DNA from 2 places in the Bacillus sp. FAU18 genome. Region 1 is predicted to be linked to the other one. Evidence: a T-box and tRNA genes for the amino acid it is inferred to sense, from the RefSeq annotation. Region 1 holds a T-box; the other holds one or more tRNA genes.
The links. The T-box of region 1 lies ahead of tyrS (tyrosine--tRNA ligase). A T-box ahead of a tRNA ligase gene usually reads a tRNA of that ligase, here a tRNA-Tyr.

Region 1 (12,180 bases):
ACGCCGTTCGGTGAATTATTCTCAGGCATTTGCATGGGTTCGGTGTTTGTGCTGATTTCATTTTTCATTCAGACAGATATGATCAACACGCAAAGCATTTTGATTTCCATCCCGATTGCGATTCTTGTCGGCGCGATTAACCTGTCGAACAACATTCGTGATATTGAAGAGGACAAAAAAGGCGGCCGCAAAACATTGGCGATTTTGATGGGGCATAAGGGAGCTGTTACTCTGTTAGCTGCGTCGTTTGCTGTCGCTTATATCTGGGTTGTCGGCTTGGTTATTACCGGTGCCGCAAGCCCATGGCTGTTTGTCGTCTTTTTGAGCGTGCCTAAGCCGGTTCAGGCAGTGAAGGGCTTCGTCCAAAAAGAAATGCCGATGAATATGATTGTCGCAATGAAATCAACAGCCCAAACAAATACATTTTTCGGATTCCTGCTCTCGATCGGATTATTGATCAGCTATTTCCGATAATAAAAAAGACCGCTCGTTTCGTGCGGTCTTTTTTTGTTACAATCGACCGCATTTTGTAAAAAAATTCATAGAACCTTGCAGCAGACAGGGACGTCTAGTACATGGACAGCGGATAAAGTTCCGTTAAAGGAGATGACGAAAATGGATTTATCTGTAACACATATGGACGATTTAAAAACAGTAATGGAAGATTGGAAAAATGAATTATTAGTTTATAAATTTGCGCTAGATGCGCTTGATACAAAGTTCTCAATTATCAGCCAGGAGTATAACCTCATTCACGGACACAACCCGATTGAACATACAAAATCCCGTGTCAAAAGCTTTGAAAGCATCGTGAATAAGTTAATGAGAAAGGGCTGTGAGATTACGACGAAGGAAATGAAGGAGCATATCAACGATATCGCCGGTGTGCGTATCATTTGTTCCTTTATTTCTGATATTTACAATGTTGTTAACGTGTTAAAGCAGCATGAAGATTTGAGAATCGTAAAGGTGAAGGATTATATCCAGACCCCAAAACCGAACGGCTACCGAAGCCTGCATTTAATCATTGAGATGCCTGTGAATTTAACGAACCGTGTGGAATACGTCAAAGCAGAAATTCAAATCCGAACGATTGCGATGGATTTCTGGGCGAGCCTTGAACATAAAATTTACTATAAATTGAACAATGACGTTCCTAAGCAATTAACAGATGAGCTGAAGGAAGCTGCGGAGATCGCCCATTATTTAGATGAGAAAATGCTGGGGATTAAGAAAGAAGTGGATTAGAAAAGACGGCAGCAAAGTGCCGTCTTCTTTATTTGATATCTTCATAAATGTCGGAGGCTTTGGCCTTCATTTGTTTTTTAATGGCTTTTTGTTTCTTCTCTTTTTTCACAGCCTGATAGACAGCGGCTGTCACAAGATCGCCTGCTTGCTGGAGGCGTTCTTTGCTGATATGTTCGATCGAGTCTTCGGGGGTATGATACCATGGCTCAATTTCTTCTGTTTCCGGGTCTCCCCAAATAAAGTTGGCGGAATCAATGCCGGCTTCGTGGAATGGCACATGATCAGATGATCCTCCCTGTGTCAGAGACAGGCTGTCAAACCCAATTTTTTCAGCAGCCGTATGGCTGGATTCCCAAACATAGTTAGATTGGCCGTCCAATGTGTTGACATACAGCTCAGACGCTTTTTCCCAGCTTGTGCCTACCATATCTAAGTTGAAGTTCACTTCGCTTCGTTTCAGCTCTTTTTCCGATAGATGATCTACATAGTGAGAGGAACCGAGCAGGCCGAGCTCTTCGGCGCCGAAAGCGATAAAGCGGATTTCTTTATCAGATGGAACGCTTTTTAAGACACGCGCCATCTCCAGCATAACAGAGGTTCCTGAGCCGTTGTCATTTGCTCCGGGCGAAAAAGGAACACTGTCGTAATGGGCCGTCACGTACACAATGTCTGGATGTTTGATGTTCTTTGGTTTTTTGATTCCGATGATATTCTGGGAGGTTTGGTCTGTGAATGCTTTTAGTTTTAAGGTGGCTTCTTTTTGCTGGGTAAGCGCTTCGCCGTCTTCTTTCTTAATGCCGACGACCGGAATGCCGACTTTATTTCCCGACAGGTTTGGCGTCATAGGCACGAGGCTTTCTTTGTTGTTATAAATGATGACAGCTTTCGCTCCGGCGGCTTCGGCATTTTTGGCTTTCTCGTAATAAGTCAGGTCTCCTCTGGAAATTAAGGCGATTTTGCCCTTGGCGTCAGCGGTAAAGTCCTTTTGATAGCCCAATCCCGCATTGTAAAGCGGGGCCGTCAGCCCTTGTTCTTTAGTCGGAGCTGAACCGGACGCCGCTTGGAGAAGAATATCGCGTCCTGCTGAAGACAGTGTTCCCTCAAGCCGGTCAGGAATGTTGAATCGTTGAACCTTCACATCAAGCTTTAATTTTCTCAAGGATGAGGCGATCAATAGGGCACTCTTTTTTTCAGCTGCAGTTCCAGCTATTCTGGGGCCGATTGCTTCACTTAGCTGAGAAATGGTAGAGTACGCATGTTTTGCTTTGAATGGAAGCTCGCGCTCGCTATTTGATATTTGTACAGCGTGTGCGGCAGGGGTGACACTCTGTGCCGGCAAGAGCAGTGTGCCGGCAGTTAAAACAGCCATCGTCATGACAGTCAAAAGCTTTTTCATCAAAAATAAACCTCCCCTAAATGTATGGTTGGGGAATATTTCGGGATGCTAAAGGAGTTTCCTGCAAGATGAAGAGCGTTTTTGAAAAGACAGTGCTTTATACCTGCAAAAAACGCTTATGAATGAAGGGTCATAAGCGTTTCGGAATATCAGACTATTGGAGCTTTAAAAACTTGCGTTTGCCGACTTGGATGATCATATTCTCTCTTATCTCTGCTTTGGCGTGAACATCTGTTATTTTCTCTCCGTCGATGCGTACACCGCCGTTTTGAATCATGCGGCGCGCCTCGCTCTTCGAAGAGAGGAGCTTTAGCTTGACGAGCAGATCAATCATCGCTATCGTTTTTTCGCCTTTCCAGTTTACGGCCGGTATATCTTCCGGCAGGCTGTTTTCCTGAAAGACTGTTTTAAACGAGTGTTCGGCAGCTTCTGCTGCTTTCTCTCCGTGATACATTCGGACGATTGTTTTGGCTAAAAGCATTTTAGCATCACGCGGATGAACGGCGCCGGTTTCTAAGTCTTTTACGAGCTGTTTTTTCTCTTCAAGCTCTAAGTCTGTCGCCAAGTGGATGTATTTTTTCATCAGGCTGTCGGGCAGTGACATCGTTTTTCCGTACATGTCGTTTGGATGTTCGTTAATGCCAATGTAGTTGTGTTTCGACTTCGACATTTTCTCGACGCCATCCAAGCCTTCCAAGAGCGGCATAAGGATGACGACTTGTTTTTCTTTGTTGTATCGTTCTTGAAAATGCCGTCCCATGAGGACATTGAAATGCTGATCCGTTCCGCCTAATTCAATATCACTTTCGAGAACGACAGAATCATATCCCTGCATCAATGGGTAAAAGAATTCATGCAGTGAGATTGATTTTTGCATGGCGATGCGTTCTTCAAAATCGTCGCGCTCCATCAGGCGGGCTACCGTTATTTTCCCTGCTAATTCAATGACATCTTCCAGATTCAATGTTTTCAGCCATTTCGAGTTGTAGTGAAGCTCGACTTTTTCTGGATCAAGCACTTTTCCGAATTGCTCAAAGTAGGTTTTGGCATTGTGCTGAACTTCTTCATTAGTCAGTTGCTTTCTGGCTGCCGATTTTCCGGTCGGATCACCAATTTTTCCTGTGAAATCCCCAATTAACAGCTGGACAATGTGGCCGTTTTCTTGAAATTGGCGAAGCTTATTTAACACAACCGTATGGCCCAAATGTACATCCGGTGCAGACGGATCTAATCCGAGCTTAATTTTAAGCGGCGTGCCCGTGGAAATTGATTTCACGAGCTTTGCCTTTAATTCCTCCGGCGGTATGACTTCGTGGGCGCCTATCATGTATAGCTGAAGCTGTCTTTCTACCTCTTTTTGCTGTGACGCTGTGAGCTGCTCAAATGTTTTCATCACTCTTCCTCCTTTTTTTCAAACACAAAAAGAGCCCCATCCCGATAAGGGACGTGGCTCAATGCACGCGGTACCACCCTGGTTGAAGACATCGTCTTCCGCTCATTCGAATAACGGTTTCCCGTTCTTTGCTACTTTTAAGGTTCACAAAGAAAGCTCGGGGAGGTAATTCACGTTTGCTGTGTGCCGGCTCGCACCTTCCGCCGGCTCTCTGAAACAGGGAGACAAACCGCTACTGGATTCCCGTCAAAGCTTATGTTGTATGAAGATTGTCAGCTACCTTTCTAAGCAGCCCTGTCAATATTTTCTGTTCGTCCTTCGTCATTCCTGCGATGAGCTCTGTTTCCCCTTTGTGAAACTCCGGGTAGAGTTCTTCGATCGCTTGTTTGCCGGAATCTGTGATAGAGACAAACACGAGTCGCCGATCTCTTGTGTCCATGCTTTTACGGCAAAAACTCTTTTTTTCGAGCGTTTTGATCACGTTGCTTGCTGTAGCTGTAGATATCCCTGACAGCTCAGCGATTTTTCTCGTTTCGAGCGCTCCCCATACCCATAGATCATAAAGAATGGAGAAAGCGGTCCAAGAAAGGTTATAGGAAGAAAGAACCTCAGTCTCCATTTTGACACGGAGCCTTTGTGCAGACCGATACAGATTCGTAGCGATCGAAATGGCTTCCAGGTTGAGTGACTCGACGGGCATTTGTTTGAGCTTAGAAAGTGTATCGTGTTCTTCCTTCCGAAGCTGCTGATGTTGATGTGAACGTTCCATTTTTTAGGCCTGCCTTAAATTATCAGAATCATTAGCTATCAAACGAATTTTAACAGAGTCTGGTGTGAACTTCAAGCCCATATATCGGTTGAATAAAAAAAGCCCAAACAACGCCAAAATAAACAAAAAACCGCAAACGGGGTGCAATCTTGCAAAAATATGTTCAATCCGTCTATAAGCATGATCCGTTTCATCTGTTTTCGACAGAGCATGTAGTGACGTTAGCGATTATCGCCCTTTTGGCCATTCTGTTGTTTTTGTTCCAAGATGGGGTCAAGCAGCCGAGGGCCAGCCGGTTTTTGCGTTCTCTGTTTGTGTTTCTTTTGCTTGGTTCGCAAATCGGCTATCAAATATGGATGGTCGCCACGGGCAGGTGGTCGGTGCGCACTTCATTGCCTCTCCAGCTTAGTGACCTGTCGGTGTATTTGTCAGCTATTATGTTAGTGACAAAAAGCAGAAAGCTGTTTGTGTTTTTGTTTTTTGTCGGCATCGGCAGTTCGATTCAGGCTCTTGCCACTCCTGACCTTGGTATGTTTTCATTTCCGCATATCCGATATATCCTCTTTTTTATTTCTCACGGGTCTGTGTTTTTATCCTGTCTTCTGATGGCTGTGATTGGTACCTACAGAATGGGCCAGCGCTCGTTATGGGTGACAGTCCTGCTTGTTAATGTGTACGGCGTCTGTATTTTCCTGATTGATCGCTGGCTTGGCGCGAATTATATGTATTTGACGAAAAAACCGGGCGGATCCTCTCTCTTAGATGTTCTCGGGCCATGGCCGTGGTATATCGTCTCGGCTGAAGCCATCACAATCGCAAGCTTTTTCATTCTTTATTGGCTTTATCGCATCTTCAAAAAATGACACCTTTTTTGTTGTATCACACATTCTGTTTAAAAAAATGTCGGAGAACGTGTTTATTTTTTTGAAAAAGGGTATGTAACTTGTACAACAAAAAGGGAGATGAATACCATTGAGGAAAGATGAAATCATGCATATCGTATCATGCGCAGATGATAATTATGCTCGTCATTTAGGTGGGATGTTCGTTTCTTTATTGACTAACATGGATCAGGAGAGAGAGGCAAAATTATACGTCATTGATGGCGGAATTAAGCCTGATAACAAAAAAAGACTGGAAGAAACCACTTTGAAATTCGGAGTGCCGATTGAGTTTTTAGAAGTGGATACCAAAATGTATGAACATGCGGTAGAGAGCAGCCATATTACAAAAGCCGCGTATTACCGCATTTCGATTCCTGACTTAATTAAGGATGAAAGCATCAAACGAATGATTTACATCGATTGTGATGCGCTTGTCCTAGAGGATATTTCTAAGCTATGGGACTTAGACATTGCGCCATACACCGTAGCCGCTGTTGAGGATGCGGGGCAGCATGAACGCCTGAAAGAAATGAACGTCACTGATACAGGGAAGTATTTTAACTCAGGTATCATGATTATTGATTTTGACTCTTGGAGAAAGCAAAACATCACAGAAAAAGTCATCAACTTTATCAATGAACACCCAGACGAAGACTTTCTTGTGCTGCATGACCAAGATGCACTGAATGCGATCTTGTATGATCAGTGGTATGAACTTCATCCGCGCTGGAACGCTCAAACCTATATCATGTTAAAGCTGAAAACCCCACCGACTCTGTTAGGGCGGAAGCTTTACAACGAAGCGAGACAAAACCCGGCAGTCGTCCACTTCTGCGGCGGTGAAAAGCCTTGGAATTCTAATACGAAACACCCATATCGCGATCAGTATTTCCATTACATGTCGTATACGAAGTGGAATACGATCAGCAACCCGGCGATCAACCAATAATACAGGTATAAAAAAACGCTTTTGAGATGATCAAAAGCGTTTTTTGTTTGCCTCAGCGTGCGACTGACCGTTGGTAGAACCGCTGAATATGCATGGCGATGTAGCACAATTCTTTTTCAGGAAACTCAAAGCCGTATTCCTTCTTCACAAAGGTGCCGATGCTTAGGGCACACAGGAAGGCATCCTTAAACTTCTCTTTAATGATGTCGATCATTTCTGCGTCCAGCTCGTAAATGGATTCGCCTGCTTTGATATGCTGAATGGCAAAGCGGAGATGGGTCACGAGCCGTTCATAAGAGATGGTATCTTCAACGATATTAATAGACAGTTGAATTTCGATAATCTCGATAATATCACGGATCATGGTTGTAATATCAAGCGTTTGTGTCATATCGCCAGCATTGTTTCTTGCTGTGTGGATATGCATGGCGATATTGCCGATTTCATCATCAGGAATGTGAATCCCCAGTTTATCTTTAATCAGGGCTCTGGCCCATAAGCCGATCTGGAACTCCTTTGGATAAAGGACTTTGATTTCATTCAGCAGCGGATTTTTGATAACCATCCCATTGCTCAGGCGTTCGATTGCAAAAGAAAGATGGTCTGAAAAAGCGACATGAATGCGCTCGTTGATTTTGATGTTCAGCTCTTTTTCGGCATGAGAGATAATTTGCTCAGAAATCTGAATGTGGTCTTCAGGCAATGTTTCTAAAATCTCTTCGAACTGCTTATAGTCAGGTGTATCTTTTCTGATAAAGGTTTTTTCTATTTTTGACGGATCGACAATGTCATTCTTCTTTTTGTTAAACGCAATTCCTGCACCCAAGAGAATCTTCTCTTCATTTTGATCCTTTACGACGATAGCATTATGATTTAAGATTCTTTTAATTTTCATAGCTTTTTTGTCCTTTCATCCCCCGTTTTATGAATGAAATCGAATAAATCCAGTTATTCTGTCTCTTCTTTAAACCCGAGAAACAATGTAGCTATAAAAGCAGAGACGGCTGCGATCAAGAAACCGATCATATAATGAACAAAATTCGCGGCGCCAAACGGCAGCACAATTGAAATCATCGGAATGCCTGTCAGCCCGTATGAATTTGCCACAACTTGTACCGCAACCACGTATGCTCCGCCAATAGCACCGCCGATGGCTGCTCCGATAAAGGGACGGATCAGTTTGAGATTTACCCCGAATACAATCGGCTCAACAATGCCTAAAAACGCGGTCAGAGAAGCGGGGAGCGCAATTTTCTTCAGGCTTGATTGTTTCGTTTTGAGGAATACCGCAAGCCCCGCTCCGCCTTGGGCCACATTCGCCATCGACCATATCGGCACTAAAAAGTTGACACCGACATGCGGATTAGCAAGCAGCGTTGCCTCAATTGCATAAAAGCTATGATGCAATCCAGATAGGACGATGGTAGAGTAGATGCCGCCGAAAAGGGCTCCGGCGGCAATGCCGGCGTGATCATAGATATAGACGATCGATTGTGTCATGATCTGGCCGATGATGGACGCGGCGGGATTCATCACAATCAGCGCGAGGCATCCTGTCACCATGACCGTAATAAAGGGAATGATCACGACATCAAGCGACTTCGGCACAATCGATTTTAATAGCTTCTCAATTTTGCTCATGACAAAAACGGAAAGAAGAATCGGTATCATGGAACCCTGATAGCCCATCATTGGGATATGAAGCCCCCATATGTCTAAAGAAGACGGGGTTTTGCTGCCGAGCATAGACGGGTCCAGCAGATCAGGATGCGTCAAAAGCCCTGCAATCACTGCCCCTAGGTATGGGTTGCTGCCAAATTGCCGTGCAGCACTGAAGCCAACTAAAATTGGCAGTAAAATAAAGGCTGTGCTGGACACGAGGTCGAGCATTTTAATCCATGGGCTGCCGGCAGAGAACCAATGAAACACCTTAATCATGCCGATCAGCCCCATGAGCAGGCCGCTTGCTGTTATTGCCGGAATAATCGGCACAAAAATATCGGACAGTGTTTTTGCAAAAGCTGCGGCAGGGTTTAGCTTCCGGCAGGCTTTTTTCTGGTGGACAGGCTCTTCAGAAGGCGCGGTCTCCCATACATGAACGACTTCTTTATATATTTTGTTGACGACGCCTGCTCCGAAGATAATCTGGAAAAGGCCATAGCGGAAAAAGGTGCCCTGCACACCTTGCAGATTCTCAATGGCATGTATATCAATTTTCGTCTCGTCCTTTACATCAAAACGAAGACGGGTCGTACAATGGCTGATGCTGATAATATTGTTTTTTCCTCCTGCGAGCAGCAGTAATTCTTTTGCAATCTCTTTATGCAAGCAATCAAAACCTCCTTTGCTGAAGAAAAGTCGGCTTGTTCATCGTATCAAATGAAAAGTTGACAATCAAAATGAAAAAAGTGAGAAATACCGGCTGAAAATGACAAAAATGCCCGCGTCGACGACGGAGCATGAGAATAGGGGTTGTCCAAGGCGCCGTTATGAGCCCAACACGAAAAGAAGAGTTAAAATGCCCTGCTTTTTAGGCACTAATACTCCCTTTGCATCATTGGGTCTTGCCTGCCTGCCCAGTCACAATCCCGCCATATGTGGTGATAACTGTAATAACGTTCATTTTATGCTGTTCATGGCTGTATAGCAATAGTATGAAAAGCCTGTACAATAGATGGGAAAAAGGTTGTGTGCGATGTTCTTAGAATGTAAAAAACCTTTAAGACCTGGAATGCAAGTCTTAAAGGTTTTTGGTTACTTTTTCGGTTTGACGGCGTTCAGCCGTTTTTGCAGCTTTGTTTTTTCATTGGATGCTTTTAATTGATTCACTGCAGACTGAGCGGATGTCTTTGATTTCTTTGTTTTGTCTTTTTCCGCTTTCTTCACTTTTGCCTTGGCAGTTTCGACTTTTTTTGCTTCAGCCGCCGCCACCTTTTTCTTCACTTTGTCTAACCGTTTTTGCAATGCCGTTTTGTCCTTGCCTGCTTGAAGCTGATTGACGGCTGATTGTGCTTTTGCCGCATTTGCATCAGTTGATTTCTTTTCAGCCGCAGATACGGCTTGCTGTGCCGTCTTCAAGTTGGTGCTCTTCACTTTGTTAAGGCGTTTCTGCAGGGACGTTTTTTCTGAACTTGCAGGCAGCTTGCCAATTGCTGATTGTGCGCTGTCCACATCTGTTTTCTTTTTGCTTTTTTCCGCTTTCGCAACTTTGTCTTTCGCTTGCTTTGACGCGATGTAGCGTTTTACTTGGTCTAAGCGTTTTTGAAGGTTCTTTTTGTCTGTTCCGTTCGGCAGCTTGTTGACGGCAGTTTGTGCTGTATCAACGGTTTGCTGTGTTTTATATTTTTCTGCCTTTGCGACTTTGTCTTTCGCATCTTTTACATTTCTGTATGACTGTACTTTATCCAGTCTCTTTTGCAGGGCAGTTTTGGCGTCGGAGCCCGGCAGCTGGCTGACGAGTTCTCGCGCTTTGTTGATATCGATTTGTGCTTTTGTTTGTTCCGCTTTTTTCACCGCTTGCTCTGCTGCCGCGTACGCTGAATCTGTTGCCTGTGCTTTATATTGGATTAAGCCGTAGCCAAATTGCTGATCGCGTCCTGCGGTACCAAGATCAACGATATTTCTCCGCATTTCCTCGCGAAGCTGGACGTTCGTCTCGGCAGGATCACGCTGTTTTAACAAGGCAAACATGGCAGCGGCGTGCGGTGTCGCTTGGGATGTTCCGCTTCCCGTTGCATAATACTGGTTTAAGTAAGTGCTTGTGATGTTTGTCCCCGGTGCTGAAAATTCAACTTCATCTCCAGTTGTTGAAAAGGAGGCAAGCTGATTTTTTTCGTTTGTTGCTGAAACCGCAACGACACTGCTGTATGCCGCCGGATAATTCACTGGCTTGCCGTTTCCGTCGTTACCGCTTGCGGCAACAAGCAGAACGCCTTGTTCATATGCTTTGTTCACGGCCTCATGAAGTATTTTGCTGTCTGACGTCGTGCCAAGGCTCATATTGACGATGTCCATCCTGTTTGCGATCGACCAGTCAATTCCTTGGAGAAGGCTTTGAAGATCCCCCGAGCCGTTCTGATCAAGCGCTTTAACCGCGTATATTTGTGCTTCCGGTGCGATGCCGTCAATTCCGTAGCCGTTATGCTTGGCTCCGATAATCCCTGCGACATGTGTTCCGTGGCCGTTATCATCTTTGTAAGAAGAGGTATAACTGACAGCTGAATACCCGCCGGCAATCGACAGGTCATCGTGGGGGGAGATCCCGCTGTCAATGACGGCAATTTTGATATTTTTACCTGTCAGTCCTGCCTTCCAAGCCTGTTTCACCTGAATGGGCTCAAGGTTCCATTGCTCAAAGTTGTCAGAGGTGTCAGTGCCGTCTGACAGCACTTTGAAATCCGTACTGTCTGCAGCGGTAAATGATACGTTGTTTTCTACATACAAAATATCAGGATCCTGCTTTAATTCTTTTACTGTCTCCTGGTCTGCTGTGACCGCTACCGCGGGAAGATGCTTATACTGCTGTTCAACATCAGCATCACTGTCCAGGATGGTTTCCTTTCCGGCCTTGTTTTTATAAACCACAATAACCTCTTTCTCACTGTTGTTTTGCGCATGAGCGAGAGGGCCTATGGTGAGAAAACTGAAAAACAGAGTGACTGATACAACAAGTTTGCAAGACATGTTTTTCATGATTCATCTCCTTTTTCTATGATGTTTGATATATATATCGGAGAAAAAAAGAGAGATTGATAGTAAGAAGGAAAAAATTTTTCATGGGCAGGGTTGTTTAGCAAAATGCAGATTTTTTCCGCATGAAGAGGAAATTTTCCGAATGAATTTGTAAGCGTTTTCAAAATAAGATAAAGAAAACATTGCGGAGGTTGTTCACAAAGCAATGAGAAAAGGGGGCTTTTAAGATGAGCACATTCACTCGGGTGATGGAGGAAAAAATAATGCCTGTCGCCGGGAAAATTGCCGGGCAGCGGCATCTCAGCGCTTTGCGTGACGGAATTATCCTGACCATGCCGCTGATTATTATCGGGTCTGTCTTCTTGATTTTAACGAGCCTGCCGATTCCGGGGTATGTTGATTTCATGGCGAGTGTGTTTGGGAAAGAGTGGGCTGATAAGCTCGGATATCCTGTTAACGCTTCGTTTGATATTATGGCGATGATTGCCGCTTTTGGGATCGCCTATCGGCTGGCAGAAAGCTATGGTGTCGATGCCCTTTCTGCCGGAGCGATTTCAATTGCCGCATTTCTGCTGGCAACGCCGTTTGAGGTGCCGTTTACACCGGGTGGCTCAACGGAACCCATCATGGTAGAGGGCGGAATCCCGATCACGCTGCTCGGCAGCAAGGGCTTATTTGTCGCCATGCTGATCGCCTTGTTTTCAACCGAAATCTATCGGTACATTATTCAAAAAAATATCGTCTTCAAAATGCCAGACGGTGTGCCGCCTGCGGTAAGCAAATCGTTTGTCGCGCTGATTCCCGGCTTTATCATTGTGTTTCTTGTGTGGCTGGCGCGCCTTCTGATTG
Region 2 (12,180 bases), 1.6 Mb from region 1:
CGTATCTTAGGGCGCCTGCGGCGTAGGGTGTGCGGCCGCTTGCTGCGATGGCAATGACGGTGTCATTTGAAGTGAGCTGTATGTTTCTTAAATCTTCAGCTCCTGCTTCTTCACTGTCTTCAATGCCCTCTGCTGCCTGTAAAAAGGCTTTGGGGCCTCCAGCCATGATTCCGATGACCTGATCTGGGCTTACGCTGTAGGTGGGAGGACATTCAACAGCATCCATGACGCCGAGTCTGCCGCTTGTACCGGCGCCTGTATATATGAGCCGGCCTCCATTTTGAAACGATTCATATGCGCAGTCTACAGCTGTTTTGATGTCGGGGAGAACCTCCTGAACGGCTGCAGCGACTTTCATATCTTCGTTGTTGATCATTTTGAGGATGCCGAGAGTGTTTGCTTTGTGGATTTCAACTGTTTGGCTATTGCGTGATTCCGTTGTAAGACGGTGAATGTTTAATGGTTCTGACATGAGGATGCCCCCTGTTTTAAAATGATATATCTCAATATTCAGTATATTCATTTCTGTTATGATATTTCAACTATGTTTTTTAATTTTTGAAATTTTATTTCACTCAAGACTATAAGAAATGATGAAGGATCAACTGTTCTCCAAGCGGCCCGATTCTTCGCCGTCCTTTATCAAGGAACCCGCTTTTCATATAAAGGTGTTTTGCGCGTATGTTCAGATGATTGACGGCCAAGATGATTTCGTCGCACCATGGAAAATATCCGCTCACAAAAGCGGGAAGCAAAATCATGGCTTTTTTCGCATAGCCTTTTCCGTGGTGCACAGCGTTTAAAGACAGGGAGCTGAGCAGTAAAGCAAATGGATTGTTAGAATAGGAAGCAAGCGTTTCTTTTGATGCATGTAAAATGAAAAAACCGACCGGAAGGTCGTCTTTTAAGATGACAACCGGGTATCGGTCCTGTATGCCCAGAGCCTGAGACAGCACCTCTTTCGGGAGGGAGGTAAAGCGTTTGTCATCGTTGGTGAGCGTGAATGCTTGAAGCTCGGGCAAGTGTTCAGGCTTATAGAAGGATAAAGAAATGTCTTGAGTCATGGGGTGGCCTCCTTACAAGATGTCGTCAAGCTTGTTTTCCGAAATGACCTGGTAGCCCGCTTGTTTTAACAATGCGGCGGTTACTCCGTTGCCGGTGATTTTTTTGCCAGAGAAGGTGCCGTTATAGATAAACCCGCTTCCGCAAGATGGACTGTTTTCTTTTAATATGACGGCAGAAGCGTTGATTTCTTTTGCGTAAGCCAATGTTTTCGCGGCGCCTTCCATATATAGTTCTGTGACGTCTTCTCCTGAAGCTGTCACGATTTTCGCTGTTCCATTGAGGACATCCTCGCCGGTGCCTCCTATGATTTCTGCGGGTTCGCGTGGGGTAGAGAAGCCGCCGAGAAGTTCAGGGCAAGCCATGACTGCTTTCTTTTCATCGACGAGTTTTCTGATTTTCTCCGACGCTGCGTGAGAGCCGTTATATCTGCATTCAATGCCTCCAAGGCAAGAACTGACTAGAATCATATTGGTTTCTCCTCTCTTGCTTTGCTTGTCTCTATCATAAAATAAATGGCTTTAGTTGGGAGGCTTTTTCAGTTAAAAAAGGAGTTAAAAAGTTTGAAAATAAAAAATTTAATTTTCCTCTTTACAAACAGGGGGTGACCTGTATATAATAACTTTTGTCAGCTCGACGAGAACACAACGGCCCGTTGGTCAAGCGGTTAAGACACCGCCCTTTCACGGCGGTAACACGGGTTCGAATCCCGTACGGGTCACCATTTGGAGGATTAGCTCAGCTGGGAGAGCATCTGCCTTACAAGCAGAGGGTCGGCGGTTCGAGCCCGTCATCCTCCACCATCTTGCCGGTGTAGCTCAATTGGTAGAGCAACTGACTTGTAATCAGTAGGTTGGGGGTTCAAGTCCTCTTGCCGGCACTGTTTTTTCAAAATTTTATGTGGAGGGGTAGCGAAGTGGCTAAACGCGGCGGACTGTAAATCCGCTCCCTCAGGGTTCGGCAGTTCGAATCTGCCCCCCTCCACCATTATTGGGCTATAGCCAAGCGGTAAGGCAACGGACTTTGACTCCGTCATGCGTTGGTTCGAATCCAGCTAGCCCAGTCACAGACACCTTTGATCAAAAGGTGTCTTTTTTCTTTTCGGAAAAATCATTCCAACTTCTAACTGTTCAGTCTGTATAATAATTTTAAAAATATGTTAAGGTAGTTTATTCACGAATTACCATCTACACCCTGCCAAAAATTTGATAAACTTATTTTATAAAAAAATTGAAACCTTTTGAAACGAAGCTCGTATACATACAGACCGGTGAAGGCAGAGGTTAGATAAATATGGAAATGATGATTAAAAAAAGAATTAAACAAGTCAAAAAAGGCGACCAGGATGCATTTGCGGACATCGTAGATATTTACAAAGATAAAATTTATCAGCTTTGCTACCGTATGCTTGGCAATGTGCATGAGGCGGAGGATATTGCACAGGAAGCTTTCATCAGAGCGTACGTTAATATCGACAGTTTTGATATTAACCGGAAATTTTCAACTTGGCTTTATCGAATCGCGACCAATTTGACCATTGACCGCATTCGCAAAAAGAAGCCGGATTATTACCTCGATGCAGAAGTGGCTGGTACGGAAGGCTTGACCATGTATTCTCAAATCGCCGCAGATGGTGTTTTGCCTGAAGATGCAGTTGTGTCGCTGGAGCTCTCAAACACGATACAGCAGAAAATTTTAAAGCTTCCTGACAAATACAGAACAGTCATCGTATTAAAGTATATTGACGAACTCTCATTAATTGAAATTGGGGAGATTCTAAACATTCCTGTGGGGACTGTGAAAACGCGGATTCACAGAGGCAGAGAGGCTCTTAGAAAACAATTAAGGGATCTTTAAGTGGGGTGATGAAATGAGCTGTCCTGAACAAATTGTGCAGCTTATGCATATGCATCTTGATGGAGATATCCTTCCAAAAGATGAACACGTATTAAATGAACATCTGGAGACATGCGAGAAATGCAGAAAGCATTTTTACGAGATGGAGAAATCCATAGCGCTCGTACGGAGCACATCGCATGTCGAAGCCCCCGCGGATTTTACCGCTAATGTCATGGCAAAATTGCCTAAGGAGAAGAAAAGAGCTTCTGTAAAAAGATGGTTCAGAACCCATCCCGTTATCGCAGCTGCTGCGGTATTCATCATTTTGATGGGCGGAGGTTTTTTTAACAGCTGGCATAATGACCACAATTTCAGCGTATCCAAGCAGCCGAATCTTGTGGTTCATAACCATACTGTGACCGTGCCAGAAGGTGAGACGGTCACAGGTGATGTCACTGTCAAAAACGGCAAGCTGATTATTAAAGGCAAAATAGACGGGGATGTAACCGTCGTAAACGGCGAAAAGTATATGGCCTCTGCTGGACAAGTCACCGGTCAGATTGAAGAAATCAATCAATTATTCGACTGGACATGGTACAAGATGAAGTCTGCGGGGAAAAGTGTACTCGATGCATTCAGTCCGAACGGAGAAGAGTAAAGCGCGTTAGCCGCTTTGCTCTTTTTTTGCGGGCTGAGAGGGCTGGCACATTTCACTTGCTAAATCGAAATGTGGTATAATGGGCTCGCTATGTAAAGTACATATGCGTAACACGTAAAACACAAAATACGAAATGACTGAAATCTTGGAGGACGAGGAAATGGCTTTTGAGGATATCCCTTTTTTGCAGTACCTCGGCAATGCCGTTGATATTCTCCTTGTTTGGTATGTGATATATAAATTGATTATGGTGATACGCGGCACGAAAGCGGTTCAGCTGTTAAAAGGAATTGTAGTCATCGTGCTTGTTCGTATGGCCAGCCAATATTTGGGCCTCAGCACACTTCAATGGCTGATGGACCAAGCGATAACATGGGGATTTTTAGCAATTATTATTATTTTTCAGCCTGAGCTGAGAAGAGCGCTTGAACAGCTAGGCCGCGGCCGCTTTTTTTCGAGGAGCGGCACGCCTGTTGAAGAAGCGCAGCAGAAAACGATTGAGGCCATTACAAAAGCGATCAATTATATGGCGAAACGCCGTATAGGCGCCCTGCTGACCATTGAGCGGGATACTGGAATGGGGGATTATATTGAAACCGGCATACCACTGAATGCCAAAGTCAGCTCTGAGCTGCTGATCAATATTTTTATCCCAAACACCCCGCTTCACGACGGTGCGGTGATTATGAAAAATAATGAAATTGCCGCGGCCGCCTGTTATCTGCCGCTTTCTGAGAGCCCGTTTATTTCAAAAGAACTGGGCACGCGGCACAGAGCAGCTGTCGGTATCAGTGAAGTAACAGACAGTTTGACGATTATTGTGTCTGAAGAGACCGGCGGCGTCAGTGTGGCAAAGAACGGCGACCTTCACAGAGAGCTTACAGAAGAAGCGCTGAAAGAAATGCTTGAAGCCGAGTTTAAGAAAAACACCAGAGACACTTCTTCTAACCGCTGGTATTGGAGGGGCAAGAAAAATGGATAAATTCTTAAACAACCGCTGGGCTGTGAAAATCATTGCTCTGCTTTTCGCGCTCTTGCTTTATGTGGCGGTTAACAGCAACCAAGCACCGACTCCGAAAAAACCGGGTGAATCTTTCTTTCCGACATCAACAACTGATGAAGCAACTCTGACTGATATTCCGGTTAAAGCGTATTATGATGATGAAAATTACGTCGTGACGGGTGTTCCGCAAACGGTTAATGTCACGATAAAAGGCTCGACAAGCGCTGTGAAAAAGGCTCGGCAGACCAAAAACTTTGAAATATATGCCGATATGGAACATTTGAAAACCGGCACACATAAGGTTGAGCTTAAGGCCAAAAACGTGTCGGATGGGCTGACAATCTCAATTAATCCGTCTGTTACGACAGTGACCATTCAGGAACGGACGACCAAAAGTTTTCCCGTAGAAGTGGAGTACTACAACAAAAGCAAGATGAAAAAAGGCTATTCTCCGGAGCAGCCGATTGTCAGTCCAAAAAATGTGCAGATTACCGGATCGAAAAATGTCATCGATAATATTTCTCTTGTAAAAGCTTCAGTGAATTTGGAAAACGCAGATGAAACGATTGAAAAGGAAGCGAAAGTGACTGTCTATGATAAAGACGGAAACGCGCTTCCTGTCGACGTGGAGCCCTCGGTCATCAAGATTACCGTTCCGGTGACAAGCCCGAGTAAAAAAGTGCCCTTTAAAATTGAACGGACAGGAAGCCTTCCTGACGGTGTCAGCATAGCGAATATTGAATCCAGCCCCAGTGAGGTAACGGTTTACGGCTCACAGGATGTGTTGGATTCTCTTGAATTTATTGACGGCGTCAGCTTAGATTTAAGTAAAATTAACAAGGATTCCGATATCGAGGCAGATATTCCGCTTCCTGACGGTGTCAAAAAAATCTCACCGTCAAAGGTGACTTTGCATATAGAAGTCGATAGTGAAGCGGATCAGAAGTTCGAGAATGTCCCTATCAAGACTGTAGGGCTGAGCAGCTCACAAAACATTGAATTTCTTGATCCTGAATCACAAGCGATAGACGTAACGGCTAAAGGCTCTCCCGCGAATATAAAAAAACTGAAAAAATCAGATATTGAATTGTATGTGAATGTTTCAGATTTAGAGGACGGGGAGCATAGCGTGAAGCTTGAAGTGAACGGGCCACAGAATGTAACCTGGTCCTTGGGGCGGAAAAACGCCAAAATCAAGCTGACGTCTAAGAAAAGCAATACATCAACGAATGATAACAGCAGCAATACATCAGGGAATCAGGATGACACAGATAAACAAACAAATGATCAAAAGAACAATCAGCAAGAAGATACAAAGAACACTGATAAAAACAGCAACGATCAAAACCAAGACGAAAATAAAGATCAAAACCAAGATCAGGATGAGGATGAATCCACTGCGAATTCACAATCCTCATCGGAATAAAAAAGGAGCGATTATAAAATGGGCAAGTATTTTGGAACAGACGGTGTAAGAGGTGTCGCCAATAGTGAGCTTACACCTGAGCTGGCCTTTAAAGTCGGACGTTTCGGCGGTTATGTGCTGACAAAAGACAAACAACGTCCAAAAGTGCTGATAGGCCGCGATACACGCATCTCCGGCCATATGCTGGAGGGAGCCCTTGTCGCCGGACTTTTATCCATTGGCGCAGAAGTCATGCGCCTAGGTGTCATTTCTACACCAGGTGTATCTTATTTGACAAAAGCGATGGATGCAGAGGCGGGCGTCATGATTTCCGCTTCTCATAACCCAGTGCAGGATAACGGCATCAAATTCTTTGGGGGAGATGGATTTAAGCTTTCTGATGAACAGGAGGCTGAAATTGAGCGCCTGATGGACGAACCTGAGGATAAGCTGCCAAGACCTGTCGGAGCAGACCTTGGACTTGTAAACGATTATTTTGAAGGCGGACAAAAATATCTGCAATTCTTAAAACAGACAGCTGATGAAGATTTCACAGGCATTCATGTGGCATTGGACTGTGCCCATGGCGCAACGTCATCCTTGGCGACACACCTGTTTGCTGATTTAGATGCAGATGTTTCTACAATGGGGACTTCCCCGAACGGATTAAACATTAATGACGGCGTCGGTTCGACTCATCCCGAAGCGCTCAGCGCGTTTGTCAAAGAGAAAAACGCGGATCTCGGTCTTGCGTTCGACGGTGACGGCGACCGCCTGATTGCTGTAGATGAAAAAGGAAATATTGTAGACGGCGACCAAATCATGTACATATGCTCAAAACACCTGAAATCAGAGGGCCGTTTAAAGGATGATACTTTGGTTTCAACCGTGATGAGCAACCTCGGCTTCTATAAGGCGCTCGAAAAAGAAGGCATCAAAAGCGTGCAGACAGCTGTCGGCGACCGCTACGTAGTAGAAGCAATGAAAAAAGACGGCTACAACGTCGGCGGAGAGCAGTCAGGACATCTTATTTTCCTTGATTACAACACGACAGGGGACGGATTATTGTCTGCTATTATGCTGATGAACACTTTGAAAGCCACAGGCAAGCCACTGTCAGAGCTTGCAGCTGAAATGCAGAAGTTCCCGCAGCTGTTAGTCAATGTGAGAGTGACTGATAAATATAAAGTTGAAGAAAATGAAAAAGTAAAAGCAGTTATTTCTGAAGTTGAAAAAGAAATGAACGGCGACGGCCGGATTTTGGTGCGCCCTTCAGGAACTGAACCGCTCGTCCGTGTCATGGCTGAAGCGAAGACGAAAGAGCTGTGCGATGAGTATGTCAATCGCATTGTTGAAGTCGTCCGGTCAGAAATGGGATTAGAGTAACGAAGTCTATTATCAGAGAGTGAACAAGACAAGCGAGGTTTACATAAGATAATTGTGAGACATACGGCAAAGTTGTTTAAAAAACAATTGACCGTTTATGCCACATGTTGTAAAATCAAGCTTGTCTTGTTCTTATTTTCTCAATAGGAAAAGAAGACGGGATTATTGCTTTACCTATAATTATAGCGCCCGAACTAAGCGCCCGGAAAAAGGCTTAGTTGACGAGGATGGAGGTTATCGAATTTTCGGCGGATGCCTCCCGGCTGAGTGTGCAGATCACAGCCGTAAGGATTTCTTCAAACCAAGGGGGTGACTCCTTGAACAAAGAGAAATCACATGATCTTCCAAAAAACATGTAGGAGGGGACGATTGAAAGTCCCCTTGAAATTTGACTTTCTTCGTCTCCTTTTACAATCTTAGGAGGAAGAAAAATATGTGTGGAATCGTAGGTTATATCGGTCAGCTTGATGCGAAGGAAATTTTATTAAAAGGGTTAGAAAAGCTTGAGTATCGCGGTTATGACTCTGCTGGTATTGCTGTTGCCAACGAACAGGGAATCCATGTGTTCAAAGAAAAAGGACGCATTGCAGATCTGCGTGAAGTTGTGGATGCCAATGTAGAAGCGAAAGCCGGAATTGGGCATACTCGCTGGGCGACACACGGCGAACCAAGCTATCTGAACGCTCACCCGCATCAAAGCGCACTGGGTCGCTTTACACTTGTCCATAACGGCGTGATCGAGAACTATGTTCAGCTGAAGCAAGAGTATTTGCAAGATGTAGAGCTCAAAAGTGACACCGATACAGAAGTAGTCGTTCAAGTAATCGAGCAATTCGTCAATGGAGGACTTGAGACAGAAGAAGCGTTCCGCAAAACACTTACACTGTTAAAAGGCTCTTATGCAATTGCTTTATTCGATAACGACAACAGAGAAACGATTTTTGTAGCGAAAAACAAAAGCCCTCTATTAGTAGGTCTTGGAGATACATTCAACGTCGTGGCATCTGATGCAATGGCGATGCTTCAAGTAACCAACGAATATGTTGAGCTGATGGATAAAGAAATGGTTATCGTCACTGATGACCAAGTTGTCATCAAAAACCTTGATGGTGACGTGATTACACGTGCGTCTTATATTGCTGAGCTTGATGCCAGTGATATTGAAAAAGGCACGTACCCTCACTACATGTTGAAAGAAACGGATGAGCAGCCTGTTGTTATGCGTAAAATCATCCAAACGTATCAAGATGAAAACGGCAAGCTGTCTGTGCCTGGCGATATCGCTGCCGCTGTAGCGGAAACGGACCGCATCTATATCATTGGCTGCGGAACAAGCTACCATGCAGGACTTGTCGGTAAACAATATATTGAAATGTGGGCAAACGTGCCGGTTGAAGTGCATGTAGCGAGTGAATTCTCCTACAACATGCCGCTTCTGTCTAAGAAACCGCTCTTCATTTTCCTTTCTCAAAGCGGAGAAACAGCAGACAGCCGCGCGGTTCTCGTTCAAGTCAAAGCGCTCGGACACAAAGCCCTGACAATCACAAACGTACCTGGATCAACGCTTTCTCGTGAAGCTGACTATACATTGCTGCTTCATGCAGGCCCTGAGATCGCTGTTGCGTCAACCAAAGCATACACTGCACAAATCGCAGTTCTTGCGGTTCTTGCTTCTGTAGCTGCTGACAAAAACGGCATCGATATCGGATTTGACCTTGTCAAAGAACTCGGTATCGCTGCAAACGCAATGGAAGCTCTATGCGACCAGAAAGACGAAATGGAAATGATCGCTCGTGAATACCTGACTGTATCCAGAAATGCTTTCTTCATCGGACGCGGCCTTGACTACTTCGTATGTGTCGAAGGCGCACTGAAGCTGAAAGAGATTTCTTACATCCAGGCAGAAGGTTTTGCCGGCGGAGAGCTGAAGCACGGAACGATTGCTTTGATCGAACAAGGAACACCAGTATTCGCATTGGCTACTCAAGAGCACGTAAACCTAAGCATCCGCGGAAACGTCAAAGAAGTTGCCGCTCGCGGAGCAAACACATGCATCATCTCACTGAAAGGCCTAGACGATGCGGATGACAGATTCGTACTGCCGGAAGTAAACCCAGCGCTTGCTCCGTTGGTATCTGTTGTTCCATTGCAGCTGATCGCTTACTATGCTGCACTGCATCGCGGCTGTGATGTTGATAAACCGCGTAACCTTGCGAAGAGTGTTACTGTGGAGTAATAAATGTTTAACCCCTTTGGATAAGATTGTCTAAAGGGGTGTTTTTATGTCCAAAAGAGAAAGAACATCTACAGTGGAAAAATGGATTAAAGAAGTTGATGGTACAGGACCCGACTATCGATCGGCCATGGCTATAGATTTGAGATGTTTCCTCATAAGGCCAGTTAACGAGCTTAAAAGGCTTTAAAACTAGTAGACTGCATGAATTTTTCAGTGGAGCGAAATTGCTTTTACTTTCACCTGAATTTTCTTATGTAATAGCAGACCGGAGAGCCTATTGTAATGACAACAGATTTTTTATGACATTTAATAAGGGGCGAGAAATTCATGACATTAAAATGAAAGATGAAAAGAGAATGTACTTGTGGGCCTTAGGTTTTAAAATTCATTCTTTTGTTATTGAGTACATTCCGGTTTAAGTTGAAATGATTCAGTAAAGGACACGCCATAAATAAAAGGTAGCGTATGACTCCCATTTTTTCCATGAAAACGATATTTCTAAGATTTCATCTTTCGTAGGCTTTCGATTCATATTACGTAATATTTTTATCGAATGAATTAGACCCACATCATCGATTGGAAAAGCTGTCGGGAACCTAAGGCAGCGCATTAGAACATAATTGGCTGTCCAAGGACCGATTCCTCGTATTTTAATTAAGTTTTTTTCAGCATCTTTAAAGTTCATTTTCATTAATTTTTCCCTCGATAATTCTCCACTTGCCATTAATCTGGCTATTCCAATGATATATTCACTTTTTTTTACCGTCATTTTAATATCCGCCAGGTCGATAGGGATTAACTGTGCAATTCGCTCGTACGGTGGGAACACCCAATACTTTTTACCATTCCATTCAATAGAATCGCCAAATGCTTCTACAAATTGCTTCTTTAAGGAGTACGCGAAGGCTAAGTTAATTTGTTGTCCTAAAACTCCCCAACATAAAGCTTCAAATAAATCGGGAATGCCGATAACTCGCAACCCATAAAATTTTCGGGCAGGCATTTTAAGTAATGGATCTGCTTTTGCCATTTCATAAAATGATGTTAAATCGTTATCAAGATCAAACCATTCATGAATATATTTTACAATCTCTTCCCGTTTCCACTGCTCAACAGGTCTAGAATCGTTTAGGAATTGAACAACCATTTGTTTATTATTGATTACGCTTACCTGCACTAAGCACCGAATTTCCCCAATGGCTATAACTTTTGTAATGATATTGTTCTCTATCTCATACATGCATTCATTTTTTTCCCTGGTTAGATAGCCTAGGTTAGCATTCATGTCGAAAATTTCAGGTAATGTAATGACAATAACATCATTGACTTCATGCCATGTCACTTTTTCATTCTCCTTATCTTAAATAATTATAAGAAAACTCACGCTGGTTGAAATTAGTTTATCACATAATCATCTTTACTCATTTTGTTATCTTGCTATTACATTCTAACCGCCTTATTTTTTTCTATTTATGAGGTTATAGTGTAGTTATCAAGAATGCTAAACGGGAGTAGATAAAAATGGCTCATGATATAAAAAACGCGTGTCGAAAATTTAAATTGAGATTCAATTCAAAATGAATTAGATGAGCCATGTAAGGAGAGGTGAGATAAATGCCGGATAGTATCAATAACGGACATAAAGAGAGCCATGATCATAGAATTTCGAATGATGTAGAAATGATAACAGATGAAAAGTGGGAAGCAATTATAAATAATGATGCAGCGTACAATAATCAATTTTTCTACGCTGTAAAATCGACAGGGATATTCTGTAAACCATCCTGTAAATCTCGCGTTCCGAAAAAAGAAAATGTATGTATTTTTCCAAACGCAGAACAAGCTCTCCGCGCAAATTTTCGCCCTTGTAAACGTTGCAAGCCCACTAATGAAAAAATGCCTGATAGCGAGTGGGTTGATTTAATTACTGAATACATTGATAAAAATTTCACAGAAAAATTAACGCTAGAATCGTTAGCAGATATTTGTCATGGGAGTCCGTATCATATGCATCGAACATTTAAAAAGATTAAAGGCATTACGCTGGTTGAGTATATACAACAAGTTAGAGTGCACGCGGCTAAAAAGTATTTGATTCAGACAAATAAAGCGATTGGAGATATCGCTATATGTGTGGGTATAGCTAACGCGCCTTATTTTATTACTTTATTTAAAAAGAAAACTGGACAGACACCAGCACAATTTCGTGAAATGAGTAAAATGGAGGAAACGTACAATGGAAACAAAGAATAAACCAACCCTTTATTGGTCTTTACTAATGTTCAAGGATTGGAATTTTTATATTGCTTCAACTTTAAAGGGGCTTGTGTTTGTAGGTTCACAGAACAAACCAATCGAGGAATTGTTCGAATGGGCTAAGAAACGCTTTCCAGGAAGTCTTCTTGTTGAAGATGATGATAAGCTTGAACCCTATGCCGTTGAAATCACTCAATATCTAGAAGGAAAGCGGAAAAACTTTACTGTTCCAGTTGAGTACGCCGGTACGCAATTTCAGCTAGCAGTTTGGAATGCACTTTGTGAAATTCCTTATGGACAGACGAAATCCTATTCCGACATTGCAAATGATATAA

Region 2: it has a tRNA-Tyr gene. The T-box ahead of tyrS (tyrosine--tRNA ligase) is inferred to sense a tRNA for this amino acid. The anticodon was not compared.

What each region holds. Positions count from the first base shown of each region.
Region 1 is NZ_JBVYHZ010000004.1:1,827,128-1,839,307, reverse strand. Features, by position in the region: gene AC0OMU_RS20515 (1,4-dihydroxy-2-naphthoate polyprenyltransferase) at 1-474, shown strand, start outside; gene ywaC (GTP pyrophosphokinase YwaC) at 616-1,248, shown strand; gene ywaD (aminopeptidase YwaD) at 1,277-2,644, opposite strand; gene tyrS (tyrosine--tRNA ligase) at 2,799-4,040, opposite strand; T-box leader at 4,082-4,296, opposite strand; gene ywaE (tyrZ transcriptional regulator YwaE) at 4,291-4,806, opposite strand; gene AC0OMU_RS20490 (YwaF family protein) at 4,956-5,669, shown strand; gene AC0OMU_RS20485 (glycosyltransferase family 8 protein) at 5,779-6,639, shown strand; gene sacY (transcription antiterminator SacY) at 6,692-7,534, opposite strand; gene sacX (SacY negative regulator SacX) at 7,588-8,967, opposite strand; gene epr (minor protease Epr) at 9,394-11,331, opposite strand; gene celB (PTS cellobiose transporter subunit IIC) at 11,559-12,180, shown strand, end outside.
Region 2 is NZ_JBVYHZ010000004.1:191,683-203,862, forward strand. Features, by position in the region: gene murQ (N-acetylmuramic acid 6-phosphate etherase) at 1-472, opposite strand, end outside; gene AC0OMU_RS12080 (GNAT family N-acetyltransferase) at 582-1,064, opposite strand; gene AC0OMU_RS12085 (2-thiouracil desulfurase family protein) at 1,077-1,532, opposite strand; tRNA gene AC0OMU_RS12090 (tRNA-Glu) at 1,712-1,786, shown strand; tRNA gene AC0OMU_RS12095 (tRNA-Val) at 1,790-1,865, shown strand; tRNA gene AC0OMU_RS12100 (tRNA-Thr) at 1,870-1,942, shown strand; tRNA gene AC0OMU_RS12105 (tRNA-Tyr) at 1,965-2,049, shown strand; tRNA gene AC0OMU_RS12110 (tRNA-Gln) at 2,054-2,125, shown strand; gene sigW (RNA polymerase sigma factor SigW) at 2,356-2,919, shown strand; gene rsiW (anti-sigma-W factor RsiW) at 2,933-3,559, shown strand; gene cdaA (diadenylate cyclase CdaA) at 3,720-4,541, shown strand; gene cdaR (CdaA regulatory protein CdaR) at 4,534-5,988, shown strand; gene glmM (phosphoglucosamine mutase) at 6,007-7,353, shown strand; gene glmS (glutamine--fructose-6-phosphate transaminase (isomerizing)) at 7,787-9,589, shown strand; gene AC0OMU_RS12145 (hypothetical protein) at 9,636-9,776, shown strand; gene alkA (DNA-3-methyladenine glycosidase II) at 10,020-10,931, opposite strand; gene adaA (bifunctional transcriptional activator/DNA repair enzyme AdaA) at 11,204-11,842, shown strand; gene adaB (methylated-DNA--[protein]-cysteine S-methyltransferase) at 11,826-12,180, shown strand, end outside.